DNA from 2 places in the Massilia sp. DD77 genome. Region 2 is predicted to be linked to the other one. Evidence: predicted binding sites of a transcription regulator. Region 2 holds the regulator's gene; the other holds the start of a gene.
The links. The regulator LexA, encoded in region 2, represses DNA repair genes until DNA is damaged. The targets are predictions, from matches to a motif close to ACTGTATNNNNATACAGT.

Region 1: the regulator LexA is predicted to act here: its motif matches at 4,328-4,345, upstream of V7778_RS07285 (ATP-dependent helicase).

Annotation. Positions count from the first base shown of each region.
Region 1 is NZ_JBAMDH010000009.1:138,708-147,001, reverse strand. Features, by position in the region: gene glpD (glycerol-3-phosphate dehydrogenase) at 1-323, opposite strand, end outside; gene V7778_RS07295 (phosphohydrolase) at 515-1,120, shown strand; gene V7778_RS07290 (SIR2 family NAD-dependent protein deacylase) at 1,095-1,925, shown strand; gene V7778_RS07285 (ATP-dependent helicase) at 2,221-4,302, opposite strand; gene V7778_RS07280 (hypothetical protein) at 4,695-4,907, opposite strand; gene V7778_RS07275 (hypothetical protein) at 5,092-5,268, shown strand; gene V7778_RS07270 (chromate transporter) at 5,305-5,919, shown strand; gene V7778_RS07265 (chromate transporter) at 5,916-6,503, shown strand; gene fghA (S-formylglutathione hydrolase) at 6,562-7,404, shown strand; gene V7778_RS07255 (Hsp20/alpha crystallin family protein) at 7,558-8,028, shown strand; gene V7778_RS07250 (phosphoribosyltransferase) at 8,174-8,294, shown strand, end outside.
Region 2 is NZ_JBAMDH010000017.1:10,933-19,226, reverse strand. Features, by position in the region: gene V7778_RS11790 (inorganic phosphate transporter) at 1-107, opposite strand, end outside; gene V7778_RS11785 (DUF47 domain-containing protein) at 132-758, opposite strand; gene V7778_RS11780 (replicative DNA helicase) at 866-2,263, opposite strand; gene rplI (50S ribosomal protein L9) at 2,382-2,834, opposite strand; gene rpsR (30S ribosomal protein S18) at 2,873-3,163, opposite strand; gene priB (primosomal replication protein N) at 3,194-3,484, opposite strand; gene rpsF (30S ribosomal protein S6) at 3,519-3,905, opposite strand; gene lexA (transcriptional repressor LexA) at 4,325-4,957, shown strand; gene V7778_RS11750 (tetratricopeptide repeat protein) at 5,124-5,861, opposite strand; gene V7778_RS11745 (cystathionine gamma-synthase family protein) at 5,977-7,218, opposite strand; gene purF (amidophosphoribosyltransferase) at 7,226-8,294, opposite strand, start outside.

The sequences.
Region 1 (8,294 bases), on a different contig from region 2:
CGGATCAGCCAGGCGGGGCGCTGGCCAAGGTCGTGCGGCATCACGAAGCGCAGCGGGCGCATGATGTGGGGGGCGCTGCGCAGCAGGGTTTCGCGTTCCATCAGGGCCTTGCGCACCAGGCCGAATTCGCGGTGTTCCAGGTAGCGCAGGCCGCCGTGGATCAGCTTGCTGGACGAGGAGGACGTGTGCGCGCCCAGATCGTCCTTCTCGCACAGCAGCACCTTCAGCCCGCGCCCGGCCGCGTCGCGCGCGATGCCCACGCCATTGATACCGCCGCCAACGACGAGCAGGTCGCAGTCGACCGTCTTGTCAATTCCGCTCATGCCGCCTCCTTCACACGCGTCCGCACGCCTGATCCAAACCAGTGTAGGAAGGCGGCGCGGAGACGGTGTTTGCCTGGATCAATTATGCGTAGTTTGGCGGCCGCCGTGTGTAAAATCGCCACATGCACAATGTCAAGCAAGCGGTCGCGCAACACGTCCCAGCTCCAGCGAACACCCGCGCCTGGGTGCGCATGCCCTCCGGCCGCCGGCTCGACCTGCTCGACCCCACCCCCTTCGACTGGGACGACGCCGACCTGGCCCTGGGCCTGGCCCGCACCTACCGCTGGGGCGGCCACTCGGCCTGGCCCCTGCCCCTGTCGGTGGCCCAGCATTCGATCACGGTGATGCTCCTGCGCCGCGCCGCCGGCCGCGGCCCGCTATCGCCGCTGGAGGAATTGCGCGAGCTGCTGCACGACGCCGAGGAAGGCCTGCTCGGCTTCGACGCGATTTCGGTCATCAAGCCCTTCCTGGGCGACGCCTTTCGCGACCTGACCCGGCGCCTGGAACACGCGGTCTTCCTGCGCTACGGCCTGCCCGCCTGGGACACACGGGCGCACGCGGCGCACAAGCGCGCCGACCGGCTGGCGGCGGCCACCGAGGCGGTGCACGTGGCGGGCTGGTCGATCGAGGAAGTGCGGCGCACCCTCAAGATCCGCGCCGCCGTGCTGGACGCGGATCCGCTCGCCCTGCACTACGGCTGCACGCCCTGGGAGCCCTGGCCGCCCGCCCTGGCGAGCGAGCGCTTCCTGGCCGAACTGGAGCGACTCAAGCATGCCGTCCAGCGTGCCCCCGCATGAAGCCATCGAGCGCGCCGCCGCCCTGCTCGAGGGAGCGGACGGCCTCCTGATCGCCGCCGGCGCCGGGATCGGCGTCGATTCCGGCCTGCCCGACTTTCGCGGCACGGCCGGCTTCTGGCGCGCCTATCCGGCGCTTGCCCAACGCAGACTGCCTTTCCACGAGGTGGCCTGCCCTGACACCTTCGACGCCGACCCGCGCCTGGCCTGGGGCTTCTATGGCCACCGGCTGGACCTGTACCGGCGCACCCGGCCGCACCATGGTTTCGCACTCCTGCGCGCACTCGGCGAGCGCATGGCCCACGGCAGCTTTGTGTTCACCAGCAATGTGGACGGCCAGTTCCAACAGGCCGGGTTCGACGGCGACCGTATCGCCGAATGCCACGGCTCGATCCATCACCTGCAATGCACCCGTCCCTGCTGCGACGCGATCTGGCCGGCGGACGGCTTCGTGCCGCAGGTCGACAGCACGCAATGCCTGCTCACCTCGGCCCTGCCCTACTGTCCGCGTTGCGGCGCACTGGCGCGTCCCAACATCCTGATGTTCGGCGACAGCGCCTGGATCGATGCGCGCACGGGACAGCAATGCAAGCGCCTGGACGCGTGGCGCAGGAAGCTGGGACGGCTGGCGGTGATCGAACTGGGCGCCGGCATGGCGATTCCTTCGGTGCGCCGCTGCGCCGAGGCGCAGGGCGTCCCGGTCATCCGCGTCAATCCGCGCGAAGCGCAGGTGGACGATGGGGTGTCACTGGCGATGGAAGCGCTCGCGGGCATGCAAGCCCTGGCCAAGGCGGCAGGCTTGAGCTAACGCAAAGATCAGCGCTAAGTGGCTGATTCTATTCAAAGTTTCGCCCTATCCACAAGAATTGTGGATAAGTATGTGGAAAAGCGGCACTTGACAAGCCGCAAGGTCAGTATTGGTGCGGGTTTCAACAAAATGCCCGTTCTACAGGCAAAAAATATCCTTAGTAAAATCAATTACTTGCACAACGGCCACTTCCATGTCCTGCCGCTCCTGCGGCGAAGTCCTACAAAAGTGGGAGCCGGGGGATAAGTCGCGTCCCGCCTTCCGACTTCGGCCTTCATCGTGCCGTCATCTTTCGTCATTTCCATGCGTTCCTGGCGCGCTCCCGCACGAGCATGCGAACGCTCTCCGGAACCGGCCCGCGCACCTCGCGCCGGTCGGCATCGACCCAGGCGCATTCCTCGAAATGCTTGAGCATGGCCGGGGTGACGAAGCGCGTGCGCGCCGCATAGACATGGCGGTCGCCCATCTGCGACTGCTGCTTGATGAAGAAGCGGTTCGGCACCACCAGGTGCAGGTTCTCCTTGGCGCGCGTCATCGCCACGTAGAGCAGGCGGCGCTCCTCCTCGATGTCGTCCTGGCTGCCGGTGCTCATGTCCGAGGGAATGCAGCCGTCCACCACGTTCAGCACGTGCACCGACTTCCATTCCTGGCCCTTGGCCGAGTGGATGGTCGACAGGATCACATAGTCCTCGTCGAGCAGCGGCGGTCCGGCGCGGTCGCTGGTGGCCTCGGGCGGGTCGAGCGTGATCTCGGCCAGGAAGGTCTCGCGGCTGCCATGGCCGCCGGCCAGCGCCGCCAGCTGCTCCACATCGGCGGCGCGCACGTGGGCGTCGTCGTGCATCCGCTCCAGGTGCGGCAGGTACCATTGCTTGACCAGTTCGATGTCGGCCGGCCAGCGCAGCCCGGGCGTGCGCAGGCGCCGGTACAGGGCCAGGAAGGCATCCCAGTCTTCCTTGCTGCGCGCCGGCACGGCGAAGGCTTCGCAGGCCGCCACCGGGTCGGTGCTCTCGCCCACCGCGTCCAGCAGGCGCGAGGCGGTGGCCGGGCCGATACCCGGAATGAGCTGGGCCACGCGGAAGCCCGCCATGCGTCCGGCCGGGTTCTGGGCGAAGCGCAGCACCGCGAGCACATCCTTGATGTGCGCGGCTTCCAGGAACTTCAGGCCGCCGAACTTCACGAAGGGAATATTCCTGCGCATGAGTTCCAGCTCGAGCGCCGCGCTGTGGCTGGCGGCCCGGAACAGTACCGCCTGCTGGGTCAGGGCGACGCCCGCCTCGCGCTGTTCGAGGATGCGATTGCAGACCCAGCGCGCCTGCTCGGCCTCGTCGGGAATCAGGACCAGCTGCGGCTTCATGCTCGAAGCCTTGTCGGTCCACAGCGTCTTGGCGTGGCGTTCCAGGGCGCCGGCGATGACGGCGTTCGAGGCGTCCAGGATCGGCTGGGTGGAACGGTAGTTGCGCTCCAGGGTGATCAGCTGCGCCGGCCGGCTGAACTGCTGCGGGAAGTCGAGGATATTGCGCACCGTCGCCCCGCGGAAGGCATAGATCGACTGGGCGTCGTCGCCCACCACCATCACGCCCCTTCCGTCCGGCTTCATGCCGGTGAGGACCGATGCCTGCAGGCGATTCGTGTCCTGGTATTCGTCCACCAGCACGTGGTCGAACAGCGCCCCGAGTTCCGGCCCCAGCTCCGGGTCGGCCGCCATCTCGGCCCAGAACAGCAGCAGGTCGTCGTAGTCCAGGACGTTCTGCTCCTGCTTGGCGTCGACATAGGCGCCGAACAGGGTCTTGAGCTGGGCTTCCCATTCGCCGCACCAGGGGAAAAAGGCCTGCAGCACCTCGTCCAGCGGCGCGCGGCTGTTGACCACCCGCGAGTAGATCGACAGGCAGGTGCCCTTCAGGGGAAAGCGCTTCTCGGTCTGCGACAGCCCGATCTCGTGGCGCACCATGCCCATCAGGTCCTCGGAGTCGCCGCGATCGTGGATGGTGAAGGAGTCGTCCAGGCCGATGCGCCCCGCGAACTGGCGCAGCAGGCGTGCGCCCACCGCGTGGAAGGTGCCGGCCCATGGCAGGTCCACCTGGGTCCGGCTGCCGGACTTGCCCAGCAGGCGCTGCAGCACGCCGCCCGCGCGCCGCGTCATCTCGTTGGCGGCGCGGCGCGAGAAGGTCAGCAGCAGGATGCGCTGGGGATCGGTCCCGGCCTGGATCAGGCGCGCCACCCGGTGCGCCAGGGTATTGGTCTTGCCCGAACCGGCGCCCGCCACCACCAGCAGCGGACGCGGCTGCTCCACGCCGATGTCGTGCTCGACCGCCGCACGCTGCTCCGGGTTGAGCGCGGCGAAAGGGTCGTCTTGGGCGGGGATGAGGACGGCGGACATGGTGCTCTGGGATGGAAAATGCCATACTGTACATTTATCCAGTCCTGTTGAGCAAGTAGAAAGCGCAAGTCCTTTCCACGGCCGACACAAGGGAACCGACATGTCCTGAAGGTTTACATCTACAAGACGCGCTAAGTATTGGAAAAATAAAAACTTTTCCGGATATCCACAAAGTCTGTGGAAAACACTGTGGAAAAACAGGGGCTTGACACGCCGGATGCGGCCCGGGATGCGGGTTTCAACAATTTGCCTATTGGGAAGGCACTGTGCTTAACTACGAAAATCAAGGGTTTACGTGACGCTGTTGCGGTTTTGACAGCGCCGCTTGCAAAATTAACCACGCACAATTTATGTGCATAAGCAGCCTGGCAGAAACTGCGCGAACCGGCAAATCAGGCCGCCGCGCGGCGCGCCGGATCGAGCAGCACGCGCTCGATGACCTGGGGCTGGACCGCGTGCCGCTTGAGGAACTCGAGCGCAGCGAGTGTGCCGCAGTCGCGCAGCAGGCCAATGCCGCGCGCGACCACGTCGCGCTGGCGCAGGTTGCGCCTCAGGTCGGAAGTGGTGAAGAGGACGGGACCCGGTTCGCTAGGACTGGGGCTCATTCGGGCCTCCATGATGGGGGTGGGATTGCGCCCCACGATTATTCAGCATCACCCGGTGAAGTCAATATCACACTCGTATCACTCCGCCCGGACGAAGGCCGCCCCGCGGTGACAGCCTGCGCTGCGCCGCCCCGCGCCGCTCCTGCCTACAATCGCAGCACCACTTCAACCGAGCGAGGCCGCCATGAGCATGCATCCCGATCCCGACCTGAATCCCGGCGACGAAGCCGAACCCGGCACGCCGGGCGCCGGCGAGGATATCTGCGAGGCCTGCGCCGGCACCGGCCGCCTGGGCGACGGCAAGGCCTGTCCCGAATGCGGGGGCAGCGGCCGCGTCATGCGCGGGATCGGCGGCGGCTGAAAGCCTGGCGAAAGGTGGGCGTGCAATAATGGCCGCATGAGCGCTACACCCTCCGCTTCCCCTGTGCCCGAGCCCGCATCCGGGTACGGCGCCGGCCCCGCCCAGCCCCGTCCCCACTCGCTGACCGCCCTCTTCATCGCCTTCACCCTGCTTGCGCTGCAGGGTTTCGGCGGCGTGCTGGCCGTGGTCCAGCGCGAAGTGGTCGAGCGCCGCCGCTGGCTCAGCAACGAGGAATTCATCGAGGACTGGGCGGTGGCCCAGATCATGCCGGGGCCGAACGTGGTCAACCTGGCGATGATGCTCGGCGCGCGCTGGTTCGGCCTGGCGGGGGCGCTGACGGCGCTGGCCGGCCTGCTGGCCGTGCCGCTGGTCGTGGTCCTGCTGCTGGCCCTGGTGCATGCGCGCTTCGCCGAGAATCCCCACGTGGCCGGCGCCCTGCGCGGCATGGCCGCCGTTTCGGCCGGCCTGATCGCCGCCACCGGCCTGCGCATGGCTGCCACCCTGGCGCGCAACCCGGTGCCGCTGATCTTCGGCGCCGGCATCGCCGCCTGCGCTTTCGTGCTGCTGGCCTGGGTGCGGGTGCCGCTGAGCTGGGTCCTGTTCCCGCTGGGCGGCCTCGGCTGCCTGCTGGCCTGGCGGGGGTTGCGATGAGCGCCCACCAGATCGTGCTCGGCTGGCAGGACTGGCTCGACCTGTTCGGCCACTACCTGATGCTGTCCCTGATGTCGCTGGGCGGCGCGATCTCGACCTCGAGCGAGATGCACCGCTACCTGGTGGAGCAGCAGGGCTGGCTGACCCAGGCCCAGTTCAACGAAGCGATCGCCCTGGCCCAGGCCGCGCCCGGGCCGAACGTGCTGTTCGTGGCCCTGATGGGCTGGCACGTGGGCCTCAACGCCGGCAGCACCGCCGCCGCCTTCCTCGGTGTGGCGACCACCATGATCGGCATCATGCTGCCCTCCACCATCTTCACCTACCAGGTCGCGCAATGGGGCCACCGCAACCGCGAGCTGCGCGCCGTGCGCGCCTTCAAGCAAGGCATGGGGCCGCTGGTGATCGGCATGCTGCTTTCGACCGCCTGGCTGCTGGCGGCGTCCGGCGGCAGCGGCGCCGGGGTCGCCAACTGGCCGCTGTGGCTGCTGACAGCGGTCACCTGCATGGTGGTCTGGCGCACCCGCATCCACCTGCTCTGGCTGCTGGGCGCGGGGGCCGTGCTGGGCGCATTCGGCATGGTGTAGCAGACACGGCCGGCGCGGACACGGCATACTGGCGCTTTCCTTCACTTTCGTTCCCGCCATGCTCGAACTTCTTTCCGAACACGCCTGCTTCGGCGGCGTGCAGCGCTTCTACCGCCACGCTTCCAGCGCCATCGGCCTGCCGATGCGCTTCTCCGTCTACCTGCCGCCCGGCCATGAAGGCAAGCGGCTGCCGGTGCTGTTCTACCTGGCGGGCCTGACCTGCACCGAAGAGACCTTCATGACCAAGGCCGGCGCCCAGCGCGTGGCGGCCGAGGAAGGCCTGATCCTGGTCGCGCCCGACACCAGCCCGCGCGGGGCCGGCGTGCCCGGCGAGACCGAGTCCTGGGACTTCGGCGTGGGGGCCGGTTTCTACGTCGACGCCACCGAGGGCGAGTGGGCGCGCCACTACCGCATGGCCAGCTACCTCCTGGAGCTGCGCGAACTGGTGCTGGCCGAACTGCCGGCCGATCCCGGCCGCGCCGGCATCTTCGGCCATTCGATGGGCGGCCACGGCGCGCTGGTGATGGCCCTGCGCAATCCCACCCTGTTCCGCTCGGTGTCGGCCTTCGCGCCGATCGCCGCGCCCAGCCGCTGCCCCTGGGGCAGGAAGGCCTTCGGCGGCTTTCTTGGACCGGACACGGCAGCCTGGGAAGCCTACGACGCCAGCGCTCTGATGGCCGGCATGGCCAAGGCGCCCTTCCCCGGCGGCATCCTGGTCGACCAGGGACTGGCCGACAAGTTCCTGGCCGAACAGCTGCTGCCCGAAGCCTTCGAACAGGCCTGCGCCCGCGCCGGCCAGCCGCTCGAACTGCGCCGCCATCCCGGCTACGACCACGGCTATTACTTCATCCAGAGCTTCGTCGCCGACCACCTGCGCTTCCACCGCCGCCAGCTCGGCTGAACACCTGTCCTGGCGGGGAACCGCTTCCCGCCTCTCCGCCGGCGGCCGGGCGGCCGCCGCTCACGCCGCTTGAAACTTGCCTGGCCCTGCCCTATAAAGAAAGTGCCGGCATGGCCGGCATATGCATCATGTCCAACCGAATCGGAGGCCATCATGAATCTCGTCAGGAGAAGCGGTTCGCCGCTGCCGGCCTACCGTCCGGGCTCGGTCGAGGACCAGTTCGGCCGGATGGTCGAGACCATGTTCGAGGACTTCTTCGCGCCGCTCGCGCAAGGCGGGCGCTGGAGCGAGGAAGGCGCCCTCACCCCACGCTTGAACGTCGCCGAAACCGACAAGACCTATGAAGTGCAGGCCGACCTGCCGGGCGTCGCGAAGGAGGACGTCAAGGTCAGTATCGACGGCGCGCGCGTACAGATCGAGGCGGAATGCCGTCAGGCAAACGAACGCCGCGAGGGCGAAACGGTGGTGTATGCTGAACGTACCGCACGCAAGTTCATGCGCAGCTTCACCCTGCCGCAGGAAGTCGACGACACGACCGCGCAGGCCAGGCTCGAGAACGGCGTCCTTCAGTTGTCCCTGCCGAAAAAACAGGGCAGCGAAGCGCGCCGCCTGACCATCCAGTAAGCGCCTGGCGCCACGCACGGGCCACCGCCGGGTGGTTCGCAAGACCGCGTGCGGCGTATGCCGCAAGAAAACGCGGTCTTTTGTTTTTTCGCGGTGCGGCGCATGCCGCAGGAAACGCCGTCTTTCGTTTTTCAGGACGCGCAGCATGGAACACGAGGGCTTCAGCGACCGCGCGCACGCGGGCAGGCAGCTGGCGCGCAGGCTCAAGCGGTATGCGGGCAGCCAGACACTGGTGCTGGCGCTGCCGCGCGGCGGCGTGCCGGTCG
Region 2 (8,294 bases):
GTGGCGATCGAGTTCGCCGAATCGTGGAAACCGTTCATGAAGTCGAACACCAGCGCCAGCAGCACCAGCATGCCCAGCACGTAAATGCTGATATGTAGAGATTCCATAATTATTCTTGTTCTCTGGCCGCGTTATGCGTTCTCGACGATGATGCCTTCGATGATGTTGGCCACGTCCTCGCAGCGGTCGGTGACGGTCTCGAGGATTTCGTAGATGGCTTTCATCTTGATCAGGTTGCGCACGTCCGGTTCGTCGCGGAACAGCTTGGACATGGCGGCGCGCATCACGTGGTCGGCGTCCGACTCGAAGCGGTCGATCTCTTCGCAGATGGCGACGATCTTCTGGGCGTTGCCCATGTCGTGCAGCAGGCCGACCGCTTCCTGGACCTTCAGGCAGCCCGACAGGCACAGTTCGGCCAGGCGCGCCGCTTCCGGGGTCACCGCGTGCAGGTCGTACAGCGAGATGGTCTGGGCCGCGTCTTCCATCATGTCGAGGATGTCGTCCATGCGGGTGATCAGCTTGTGGATGTCGTCGCGGTCGAGCGGGGTGATGAAGGTCTTGTGCAGCAGGTCGACGGTCGCGTAGGTGATTTTGTCAGCCTGTTTTTCGATGCTCTCCACAGCGTGGGTGCGGGTTTCGAGGTCGTCGAAGTTGGTCATCAGGCCAACCATCTCTTGCGCACCCTTCACGCAGAGGGCTGCGTGCTGGTTGAACAGGTCAAAAAACTTGCCCTCCTGGGGCATCAGGCGTCCAAACATATTGTTCTCCGTTGTGAATCTCTTGGGACTTCGAAACCGCCGCACCGGATCGGCGGCGGCCTGAAGGTAATGACTAAATGTGCGATGTTTTGAAACCCAGCTGAAACCTAGTCGCCCTGGTAGACGGCGAGGTTACCGCTGTAATTACCAAACTTGGTGTACTGGCCGATCCAGGTCAGGCGCACCGCGCCGATAGGACCGTTACGCTGCTTGCCGATGATGATCTCGGCGGTTCCCTTGTCGGGCGAGTCCGGGTTGTAGACCTCGTCGCGATACAGGAAGATGATCACGTCCGCATCCTGTTCGATAGCGCCGGATTCGCGCAGATCGGACATGACGGGACGCTTGTTCGGGCGCTGTTCCAGCGAGCGGTTCAGCTGGGACAGGGCGATGACCGGGCATTGCAGTTCCTTGGCCAGGCCCTTGAGCGAACGCGAGATCTCGGAGATCTCGGACGCACGGTTGTCGCCCGGCTGGCTGCCCTGCATCAGCTGCAGGTAGTCGACGATGATCAGGCCCAGCTTGCCACATTGGCGGGCCAGGCGGCGCGCGCGGGCGCGCATCTCGATCGGGTTCAGCGCCGGCGTCTCGTCGATGTAGAGCTGGGCGTCGTTCATCTTCTGGATGGCGTGCGTCAGACGCGGCCAGTCCTCGTCGTTCAGGCGGCCGGTACGCAGGCGGTGCTGGTCGAGCTGGCCGACCGAGCCGAGCATACGCATGGCCAGCTGGGCGCCGCCCATCTCCATCGAGAACACGGCCACCGGCAGGCCGGCTTCGATCGCGACGTTCTCGCCGATGTTGACCGAGAACGCGGTCTTGCCCATCGAGGGACGGCCGGCGACGATGACCAGGTCGCCCGGCTGCAGGCCCGAAGTCATGCGGTCGAGGTCGATGAAGCCGGTCGGCACGCCGGTGATCTCGCCCTGGTTCTCGCGCGAGTACAGCTCGTCGATGCGCTCGACCACCTGGGTCAGCAGGGGCTGGATCGGATTCCAGCCCTGGGCGCCGCGCGCTCCGGATTCGGCAATGGCGAAGATCTTGGACTCGGCTTCGTCGAGCATCTGCTTGACTTCCTTGCCCTGCGGATTGAAGGCATTCCCGGAAATCTCGTCGGCGACGGTGATCAGTTTGCGCAGGATGCCGCGGTCGCGCACGATCTCGGCATAGCGGCGGATGTTGGCCGCGGACGGCGTGTTCTGCGCCATCGCGTTCAGGTATTGCAGGCCGCCCACCTCCTCGGCCTTGCCGAGCTGGTTGCAGGCCTCGTAGACGGTAATGACGTCCGCCGGCTTGCCCGAATTGATCAGGCGGACCATCTGTTCGAAGATGATCCGGTGGTCGTAGCGGTAGAAGTCGTCCGCGTGCATGAAATCGGCGATCCGGTCCCAGGCCGCGTTATCGCGCAGCAAGCCGCCGATGACGGACTGTTCTGCTTCGATGGAGTGCGGCGGGATGCGCAGGGATTCGATTTGCGGATCGGCGGGGGCGGCGTTCATGGCGGGCATTATACCTGCTCCGGTCACACGGCTGAAATAATTGGTGAAAGTTGCCAATAAAAAAAGCCGGGCGAACCCGGCTTTTTTCTTTTATACAACAACAGCTTAGCTGTGTCGAAACGGCTAATTAAGCAGCTTCGCCGACGACGGCGATGGTGATTTCCGAGACGACGTCGGTGTGCAGCGCGACGGCAATCGGGAACTCGCCAGTGGTCTTCAGCGGGCCGGTCGGCAGGCGAACCTGCGACTTCTCGACCGGGAAGCCTTGCTTGCTCAGGGCTTCGGCGATGTCGAAGTTGGTGACCGAACCGAACAGACGGCCGTCCACGCCGGCTTTCTGGGCGATGGTGACGGTCATGCCGCTCAGCTTGTCGCCTTGCGCCTGGGCAGCGGCCAGCTTTTCAGCGGCAGCCTTTTCCAGTTCGGCGCGCTTGGCTTCGAACTCGGCCACAGCCGACTGGGTAGCGCGGCGCGCCATTTTTTGCGGGATCAGGAAGTTACGTGCGTAACCGTCCTTGACTTTCACCACGTCGCCCAGGTTGCCGACGTTAACAACTTTTTCCAACAGAATGACTTGCATATTTTTCTCCAGGATCTTTTGACTGTCGTGGCCGACGATTAGGCGTTGTGCAGGTCGGTGTACGGCAGCAGCGCGAGGTAGCGGGCGCGCTTGATGGCGGTGTCAACCTGGCGCTGGTAGTGCGCCTTGGTGCCGGTCAGGCGTGCCGGCATGATCTTGCCGTTTTCCTGGACGAAGTCCTTCAGGGTGTCGACGTCCTTGTAGTCCACCTGTTCCACGCCGGCGGCGGTGAAGCGGCAGAACTTCTTGCGCTTGAACAGCGGGTTCTGCTGCTTGCGCTTGAGTTTTTCTTTAGCTTTGTTTTTGTCGAACTTTTTACCGAATGCCATTTTGAGGCTCCTGTATCTATCTAATGCCGCTTAAGCGGCTTGAAAATCAATGATGTGAAACACCAGGGCTTTGCTGTTGCGGTTTTTCTTTGCAAGGAATCCGGTGAAGCGGTAGCTGGCGCCGAGTTCCGCGCTGCCGAACCTGCCTGAAATCTCACCCGCCGCAAAGGCGGGGATTTCAAACTCGACGAGCCTGGCGACTCCGGCTTCTTCCTGTTGGCTACTATGCATCAGGATGGCGGACACGATGGGTACGCCGGCCGGGGTGTAGCGCAGGACATCACGCTCGGCGATGGTCGCTTCGAGCTCGAGCTGGTTCACTACTACCGAATACTATGGATTCCTGGAGAAAAACTTAAGCAGCTGCGGCCGGGGCAGCGGCTGCTGCTTCTGCGCGGTGGCTCTTGGCTGCGTCTTCGCGCTGGACCGACTTCATCATCGGCGACGGTGCGGTTTCGGCCTTCTTCATCTTAACGGTCAGATGACGCAGGACGGCATCATTGAATTTGAATGCGGTTTCCAGCTCGACCAGGGTCTCGTTGTCGCACTCGATGTTCATGCAGATGTAGTGTGCCTTCGGCAGCTTCTGGATCTGGTAAGCCATCTGGCGACGGCCCCAGTCTTCCACGCGATGGATGTTACCGCCGCGGCTGGTCACCGTGGTCTTGTAACGCTCGATCATCGCCGGGACTTGCTCGCTCTGGTCCGGGTGGACGATAAAAACGATTTCATAATGACGCATGCAACACTCCTTGAGGACGTTTAAACAAATGCCCACCTCGGCGTCAAGACGAGTGTGGGAAGGGAAAGCCTTCGATTATAGCCTGAAAAGTACGGGGATGGGAAATGGTATGTTGGGTCGAGGGGGCTCGCTGCGCTCGAATAATGTTGGCGGTTTGCTACGGACTTGGGTCCCCGCCTTCGCGGGGATGACGTGCGAAGGGCGCGAGCCGAAGCCCCGGAGAGTGATCTTCCGATTTCGCCGATCAACGTCATCCCCGCGCAGGCGGGGATCCAAGTTTGCGTGCGAACCACGGAAATCCGCCCTCCCCACCCCGCGCTGCACAATTTTTTTACACTTTTCGCGCGTTTCCCCTTGCGCATACCAGAATACTGTACAAAAATACAGTCTGCTCCTATAACCATTGCCGTACCACATCCATGATCAAGCTCACTGCAAGGCAAGAACAGATCCTCAACCTGATCAAGGAAGCGATCGAAAACACCGGCTTCCCGCCGACACGCGCCGAAATCGCGGCTGAACTAGGCTTCCGGTCGGCCAATGCGGCCGAGGAGCACCTGCAGGCCCTGGCGCGCAAGGGCGCGATCGAGATTTCGCCGGGCACCTCGCGCGGTATCCGCCTGGTCGGCGCCAGCGTCGAGCAGATCCCGATGCCGCCGCCGGCCCTGATGATGTCCCTGCCCCTGGTCGGCCGCGTGGCCGCCGGCTCGCCCATCCTGGCCCAGGAACACGTGGAAGCCACCTATAGCGTCGACGCCGCCATGTTCTCGGCGCGGCCGGACTTTCTGCTGAAGGTCAAGGGCTGGTCGATGCGCGACGCGGGCATCTGCGACGGCGACTTCCTGGCGGTGAAGAAGATCGACAGCGCCAAGAACGGGCAGATCATCGTCGCCCGCATCGGCGAGGAAGTCACCGTCAAGCGCTACCGCAAGACGGGCAATACCGTCGAGCTGCTGCCGGAGAATCCGGACTTCAAGGTGATCCGGGTGGAACCGGGCGACGAGTTCGCGCTCGAGGGGCTGGCGGTGGGGTTGATGCGTAGCTGGCACTAAGTGCCTGTTGCGGTAACTCTGCGCTACGAACTTGGATCCCCGCCTTCGCGGGGACGACGGATTTGATAGCGCGGCCAAAGTCGTAGGCTCGGGATACTCATCACCTTAAATTAACGTCATCCCCGCGCAGGCGGGGACCCAGGTTTGCTGGATCAGCCAGGCACGCTCACTTCACCTTCGACTTGATCGACCCATCCCCCGCACTATTCTTGATCATCGCATTGTGCTCCGCCACATACGCCTCGGTCGCCGCGCGCCAGGCCGCGAAATCCGCCAGGATCAGCTTGGAACTCACCTTCGCCTCTTCCGCCAGGTTCTCGCGCACCCGCTCCAGGTGAGCCTGGGCCGCCTCGGTCTCCTGTTTGCTCATCAGCTTGGCGATATCCGCCGGGATCTTCTTGGTCAGCGGTGAGGATGCGTTCAGGTTCGTCACGAACTTGTTGTAGCAGTTCTGCCAGGTGGTGACCGCGCCGCTGACGCGGTCGATCTCCTCGTTGATCTTGGACATGCTGGGAATACGCGGCGCCTTGCAGGCGAACTCGCCGGACCTCAGTTCCGAACCGTCGTAGCCCTTGACCCAGTAGTCGATGTCCGCGCGGCGCTCCACGCGCTGCTTCATCACCTCGAGCGAGGCCGCCGCCACCTTGTTGCCCTTGGCGGCCGCCTTGCGGAACAGGGCCTCGGCCTTGGCCTCGTCCACCTGCCCCGCTTCGCCATACCAGTACATCTGCGCCAGGTGCTGCTGCGCTTCCGGATTGCCGGCGTCGGACAGTTTAGTGTACAGCTTGAGCGCGGCCGGGTAGTCCTTCTTGGCGAAGGCGGCATGGGCGTCTTCGAGCGGACCTGCAAGGGCGGTGGTGGACAGCAGGAGGGAGAAGGCGAGAACGGACAGGGAGCGTTTCATGGGCAGCGATGAAGGTAGCAAATCGAAGGCCCATGATAGCGGCATTCCCCCACCCTGCTCAACCGCTGAAACAAAAACGGCGTGGAACGGGGCCGGCATGCAGTCGGCCCGGTATTTACGCGCCGAGCGCCTGGCGGAAGTCCGCCAGCAGGTCGTCGGTGTCCTCGATGCCCACCGAGACGCGGATCAGGGACTCCGCGATGCCCATGCTGGCGCGGCGCTCCGCGCCCATCTCGAAGAAGATGGTATGCGCCACCGGGATCACCAGGGTGCGGGTGTCACCCAGGTTGCTGGCCGGGATGCCGAGCTTGAGGCGGTTCAGGTAGTCGAAGCAGTCGATGCCTTCCTTCAGCTCGAAGGACAGCAGCGAACCGCCCGAACGGAACAGCTCCTTGACGATGCCGTTCTGCGGATGCGAAGCCAGGCCCGGATAGTGGACCGCGGAGACCCGCTCATCGGCCTCCAGCATCCGGGCCAGCGCCAGGGCGTTCGCGCTGGTGCGTTCCATGCGCAGCGCCAGGGTCTCGGCGCCCACCGCGATGTGGTGGGCCGCTTCCGGACCGAGCGCCGCGCCGAAGTCGCGCAAGGCCTTCGCGCGCAGCTGGGCCATGCCCTGGGCCTGCGGCGGCTGCTTGCGGAAATTCTGGGCGATGTTCGGATAGGCGCTCCAATCGAACAGGCCGGTGTCGGTCAGGGCGCCGCCCAGCGCGATGCCGTGGCCGCCGATCGACTTGGTCAGCGAATTGACCACCAGGCCGGCGCCGACCGCCTTGGGGCGGAACAGCCAAGGCGTGGTCATGGTGTTGTCGACCACGTAAAGGATGCCGCGCTCGCGGCACAGCTTGCCGATGCGGGCCAGGTCCGCCACCTGGGTGCGCGGATTGGCGATGGTCTCGACGAACACCAGGCGAGTGTTCGGCGTGAGCGCCGCCTCGACCTGGCCGGCGTCGGTGGCGTCGACAAAGCTGACATCGACGCCCTGCCCCGCGACCGTCTGCCACAGGCTGTTGGTGTTCCCGAACAGGAAGGACGAGGAGACGATGTGGTCGCCCGCCTTGAGCAGCGCCTGGAACAGCGCGCCGATGGCGCCCATGCCGGTGGCGAAGCACAGCGAGGCGACACCGTCTTCCATCTTCGTGATCTTGTCCTCGAGCGCGCCGACGGTCGGGTTGCCCTGGCGGCCGTAGCGGAAGCCCGGTTCCTTGCCCTGGAAGACCGAGGCCAGCTGGCGCGCATCGCCGTAGCCGAAGGCCACCGAGGTGTGCACCGGCTTGTGCAGCGAGCCCTGCTCGATCGCCTTGCGGCGATCATTGTGCAGGATCGTGGTGGTGAAGCCGTACTTGTTGGACTCGGTCATGGCGAACCTACTCGGCGGCGACCGGCGGATTCAGGTTGAGCTGAGTGCGCACCGGATCCTCGACCGTGGCCTTGCTCGGGTTGTGGCGCGCCGATTCCAGCTTGTCGAGGTATTCCGGGGTCACGTCGCCGGTCACGTACACGCCGTCGAAGCACGAGGCCTCGAAGTTCTTCAGCGCCGGGTTGACGTCCGAGATCGCGCGCTTCAGCGCGTCGACGTCCTGGTAGACCACACGGTCGGCGGTGATCTCGGTGCAGACTTCCTCGACCGTGCGGCCGTGGGCGATCAGCTCGTCGCGGGTCGGCATGTCGATGCCGTACACGTTCGGGTACAGCACCGGCGGCGCGGCCGAGGCGAAGAACACCTTGCGGGCGCCCGCTTCGCGCGCCATCTGCACGATCTCGCGGCTGGTGGTGCCGCGCACGATCGAATCGTCGACCAGCAGCACGTTCTTGTCCTTGAATTCGGAGCTGATCGCGTTGAGCTTCTGGCGCACGGATTTGCGGCGCATGCCCTGGCCCGGCATGATGAAGGTGCGGCCGATGTAGCGGTTCTTGATGAAGCCTTCGCGGTATTCCACGCCGAGCTTGAGGGCCAGCTGGATCGCGGCCGGACGCGAGGAATCCGGAATCGGCATCACGACGTCGATCTCGTCGACCGGAATCTCCTTGCGGATCTTGTCGGCCAGGTATTCGCCCATGCGCAGGCGGGTGGCGTAGACCGAGGCGCCGTCGATGACCGAATCGGGACGCGCCAGGTAGACGAATTCGAAGGCGCACGGGTTCAGCGACGGGTTCTCTGCGCACTGGCGCTCGTGCAGGGCGCCGTCATTCGAGATGAAGACCGCTTCGCCCGGCGCGATGTCGCGCACGAAGCGGAAGCCCAGGCCTTCCAGGGCCACGGATTCGCTGGCCACCAGGTATTCCTTGCCCTGCTCGGTCTCGTTCACGCCGATGCACAGCGGGCGGATGCCGAAGGGGTCGCGGAAGGCCAGCATGCCGTGGCCGGCGATCTGCGCCACCACGGCGTAGGCGCCCCTGACGCGGCGGTGCACGGCGGCGACCGCCGTGAACACG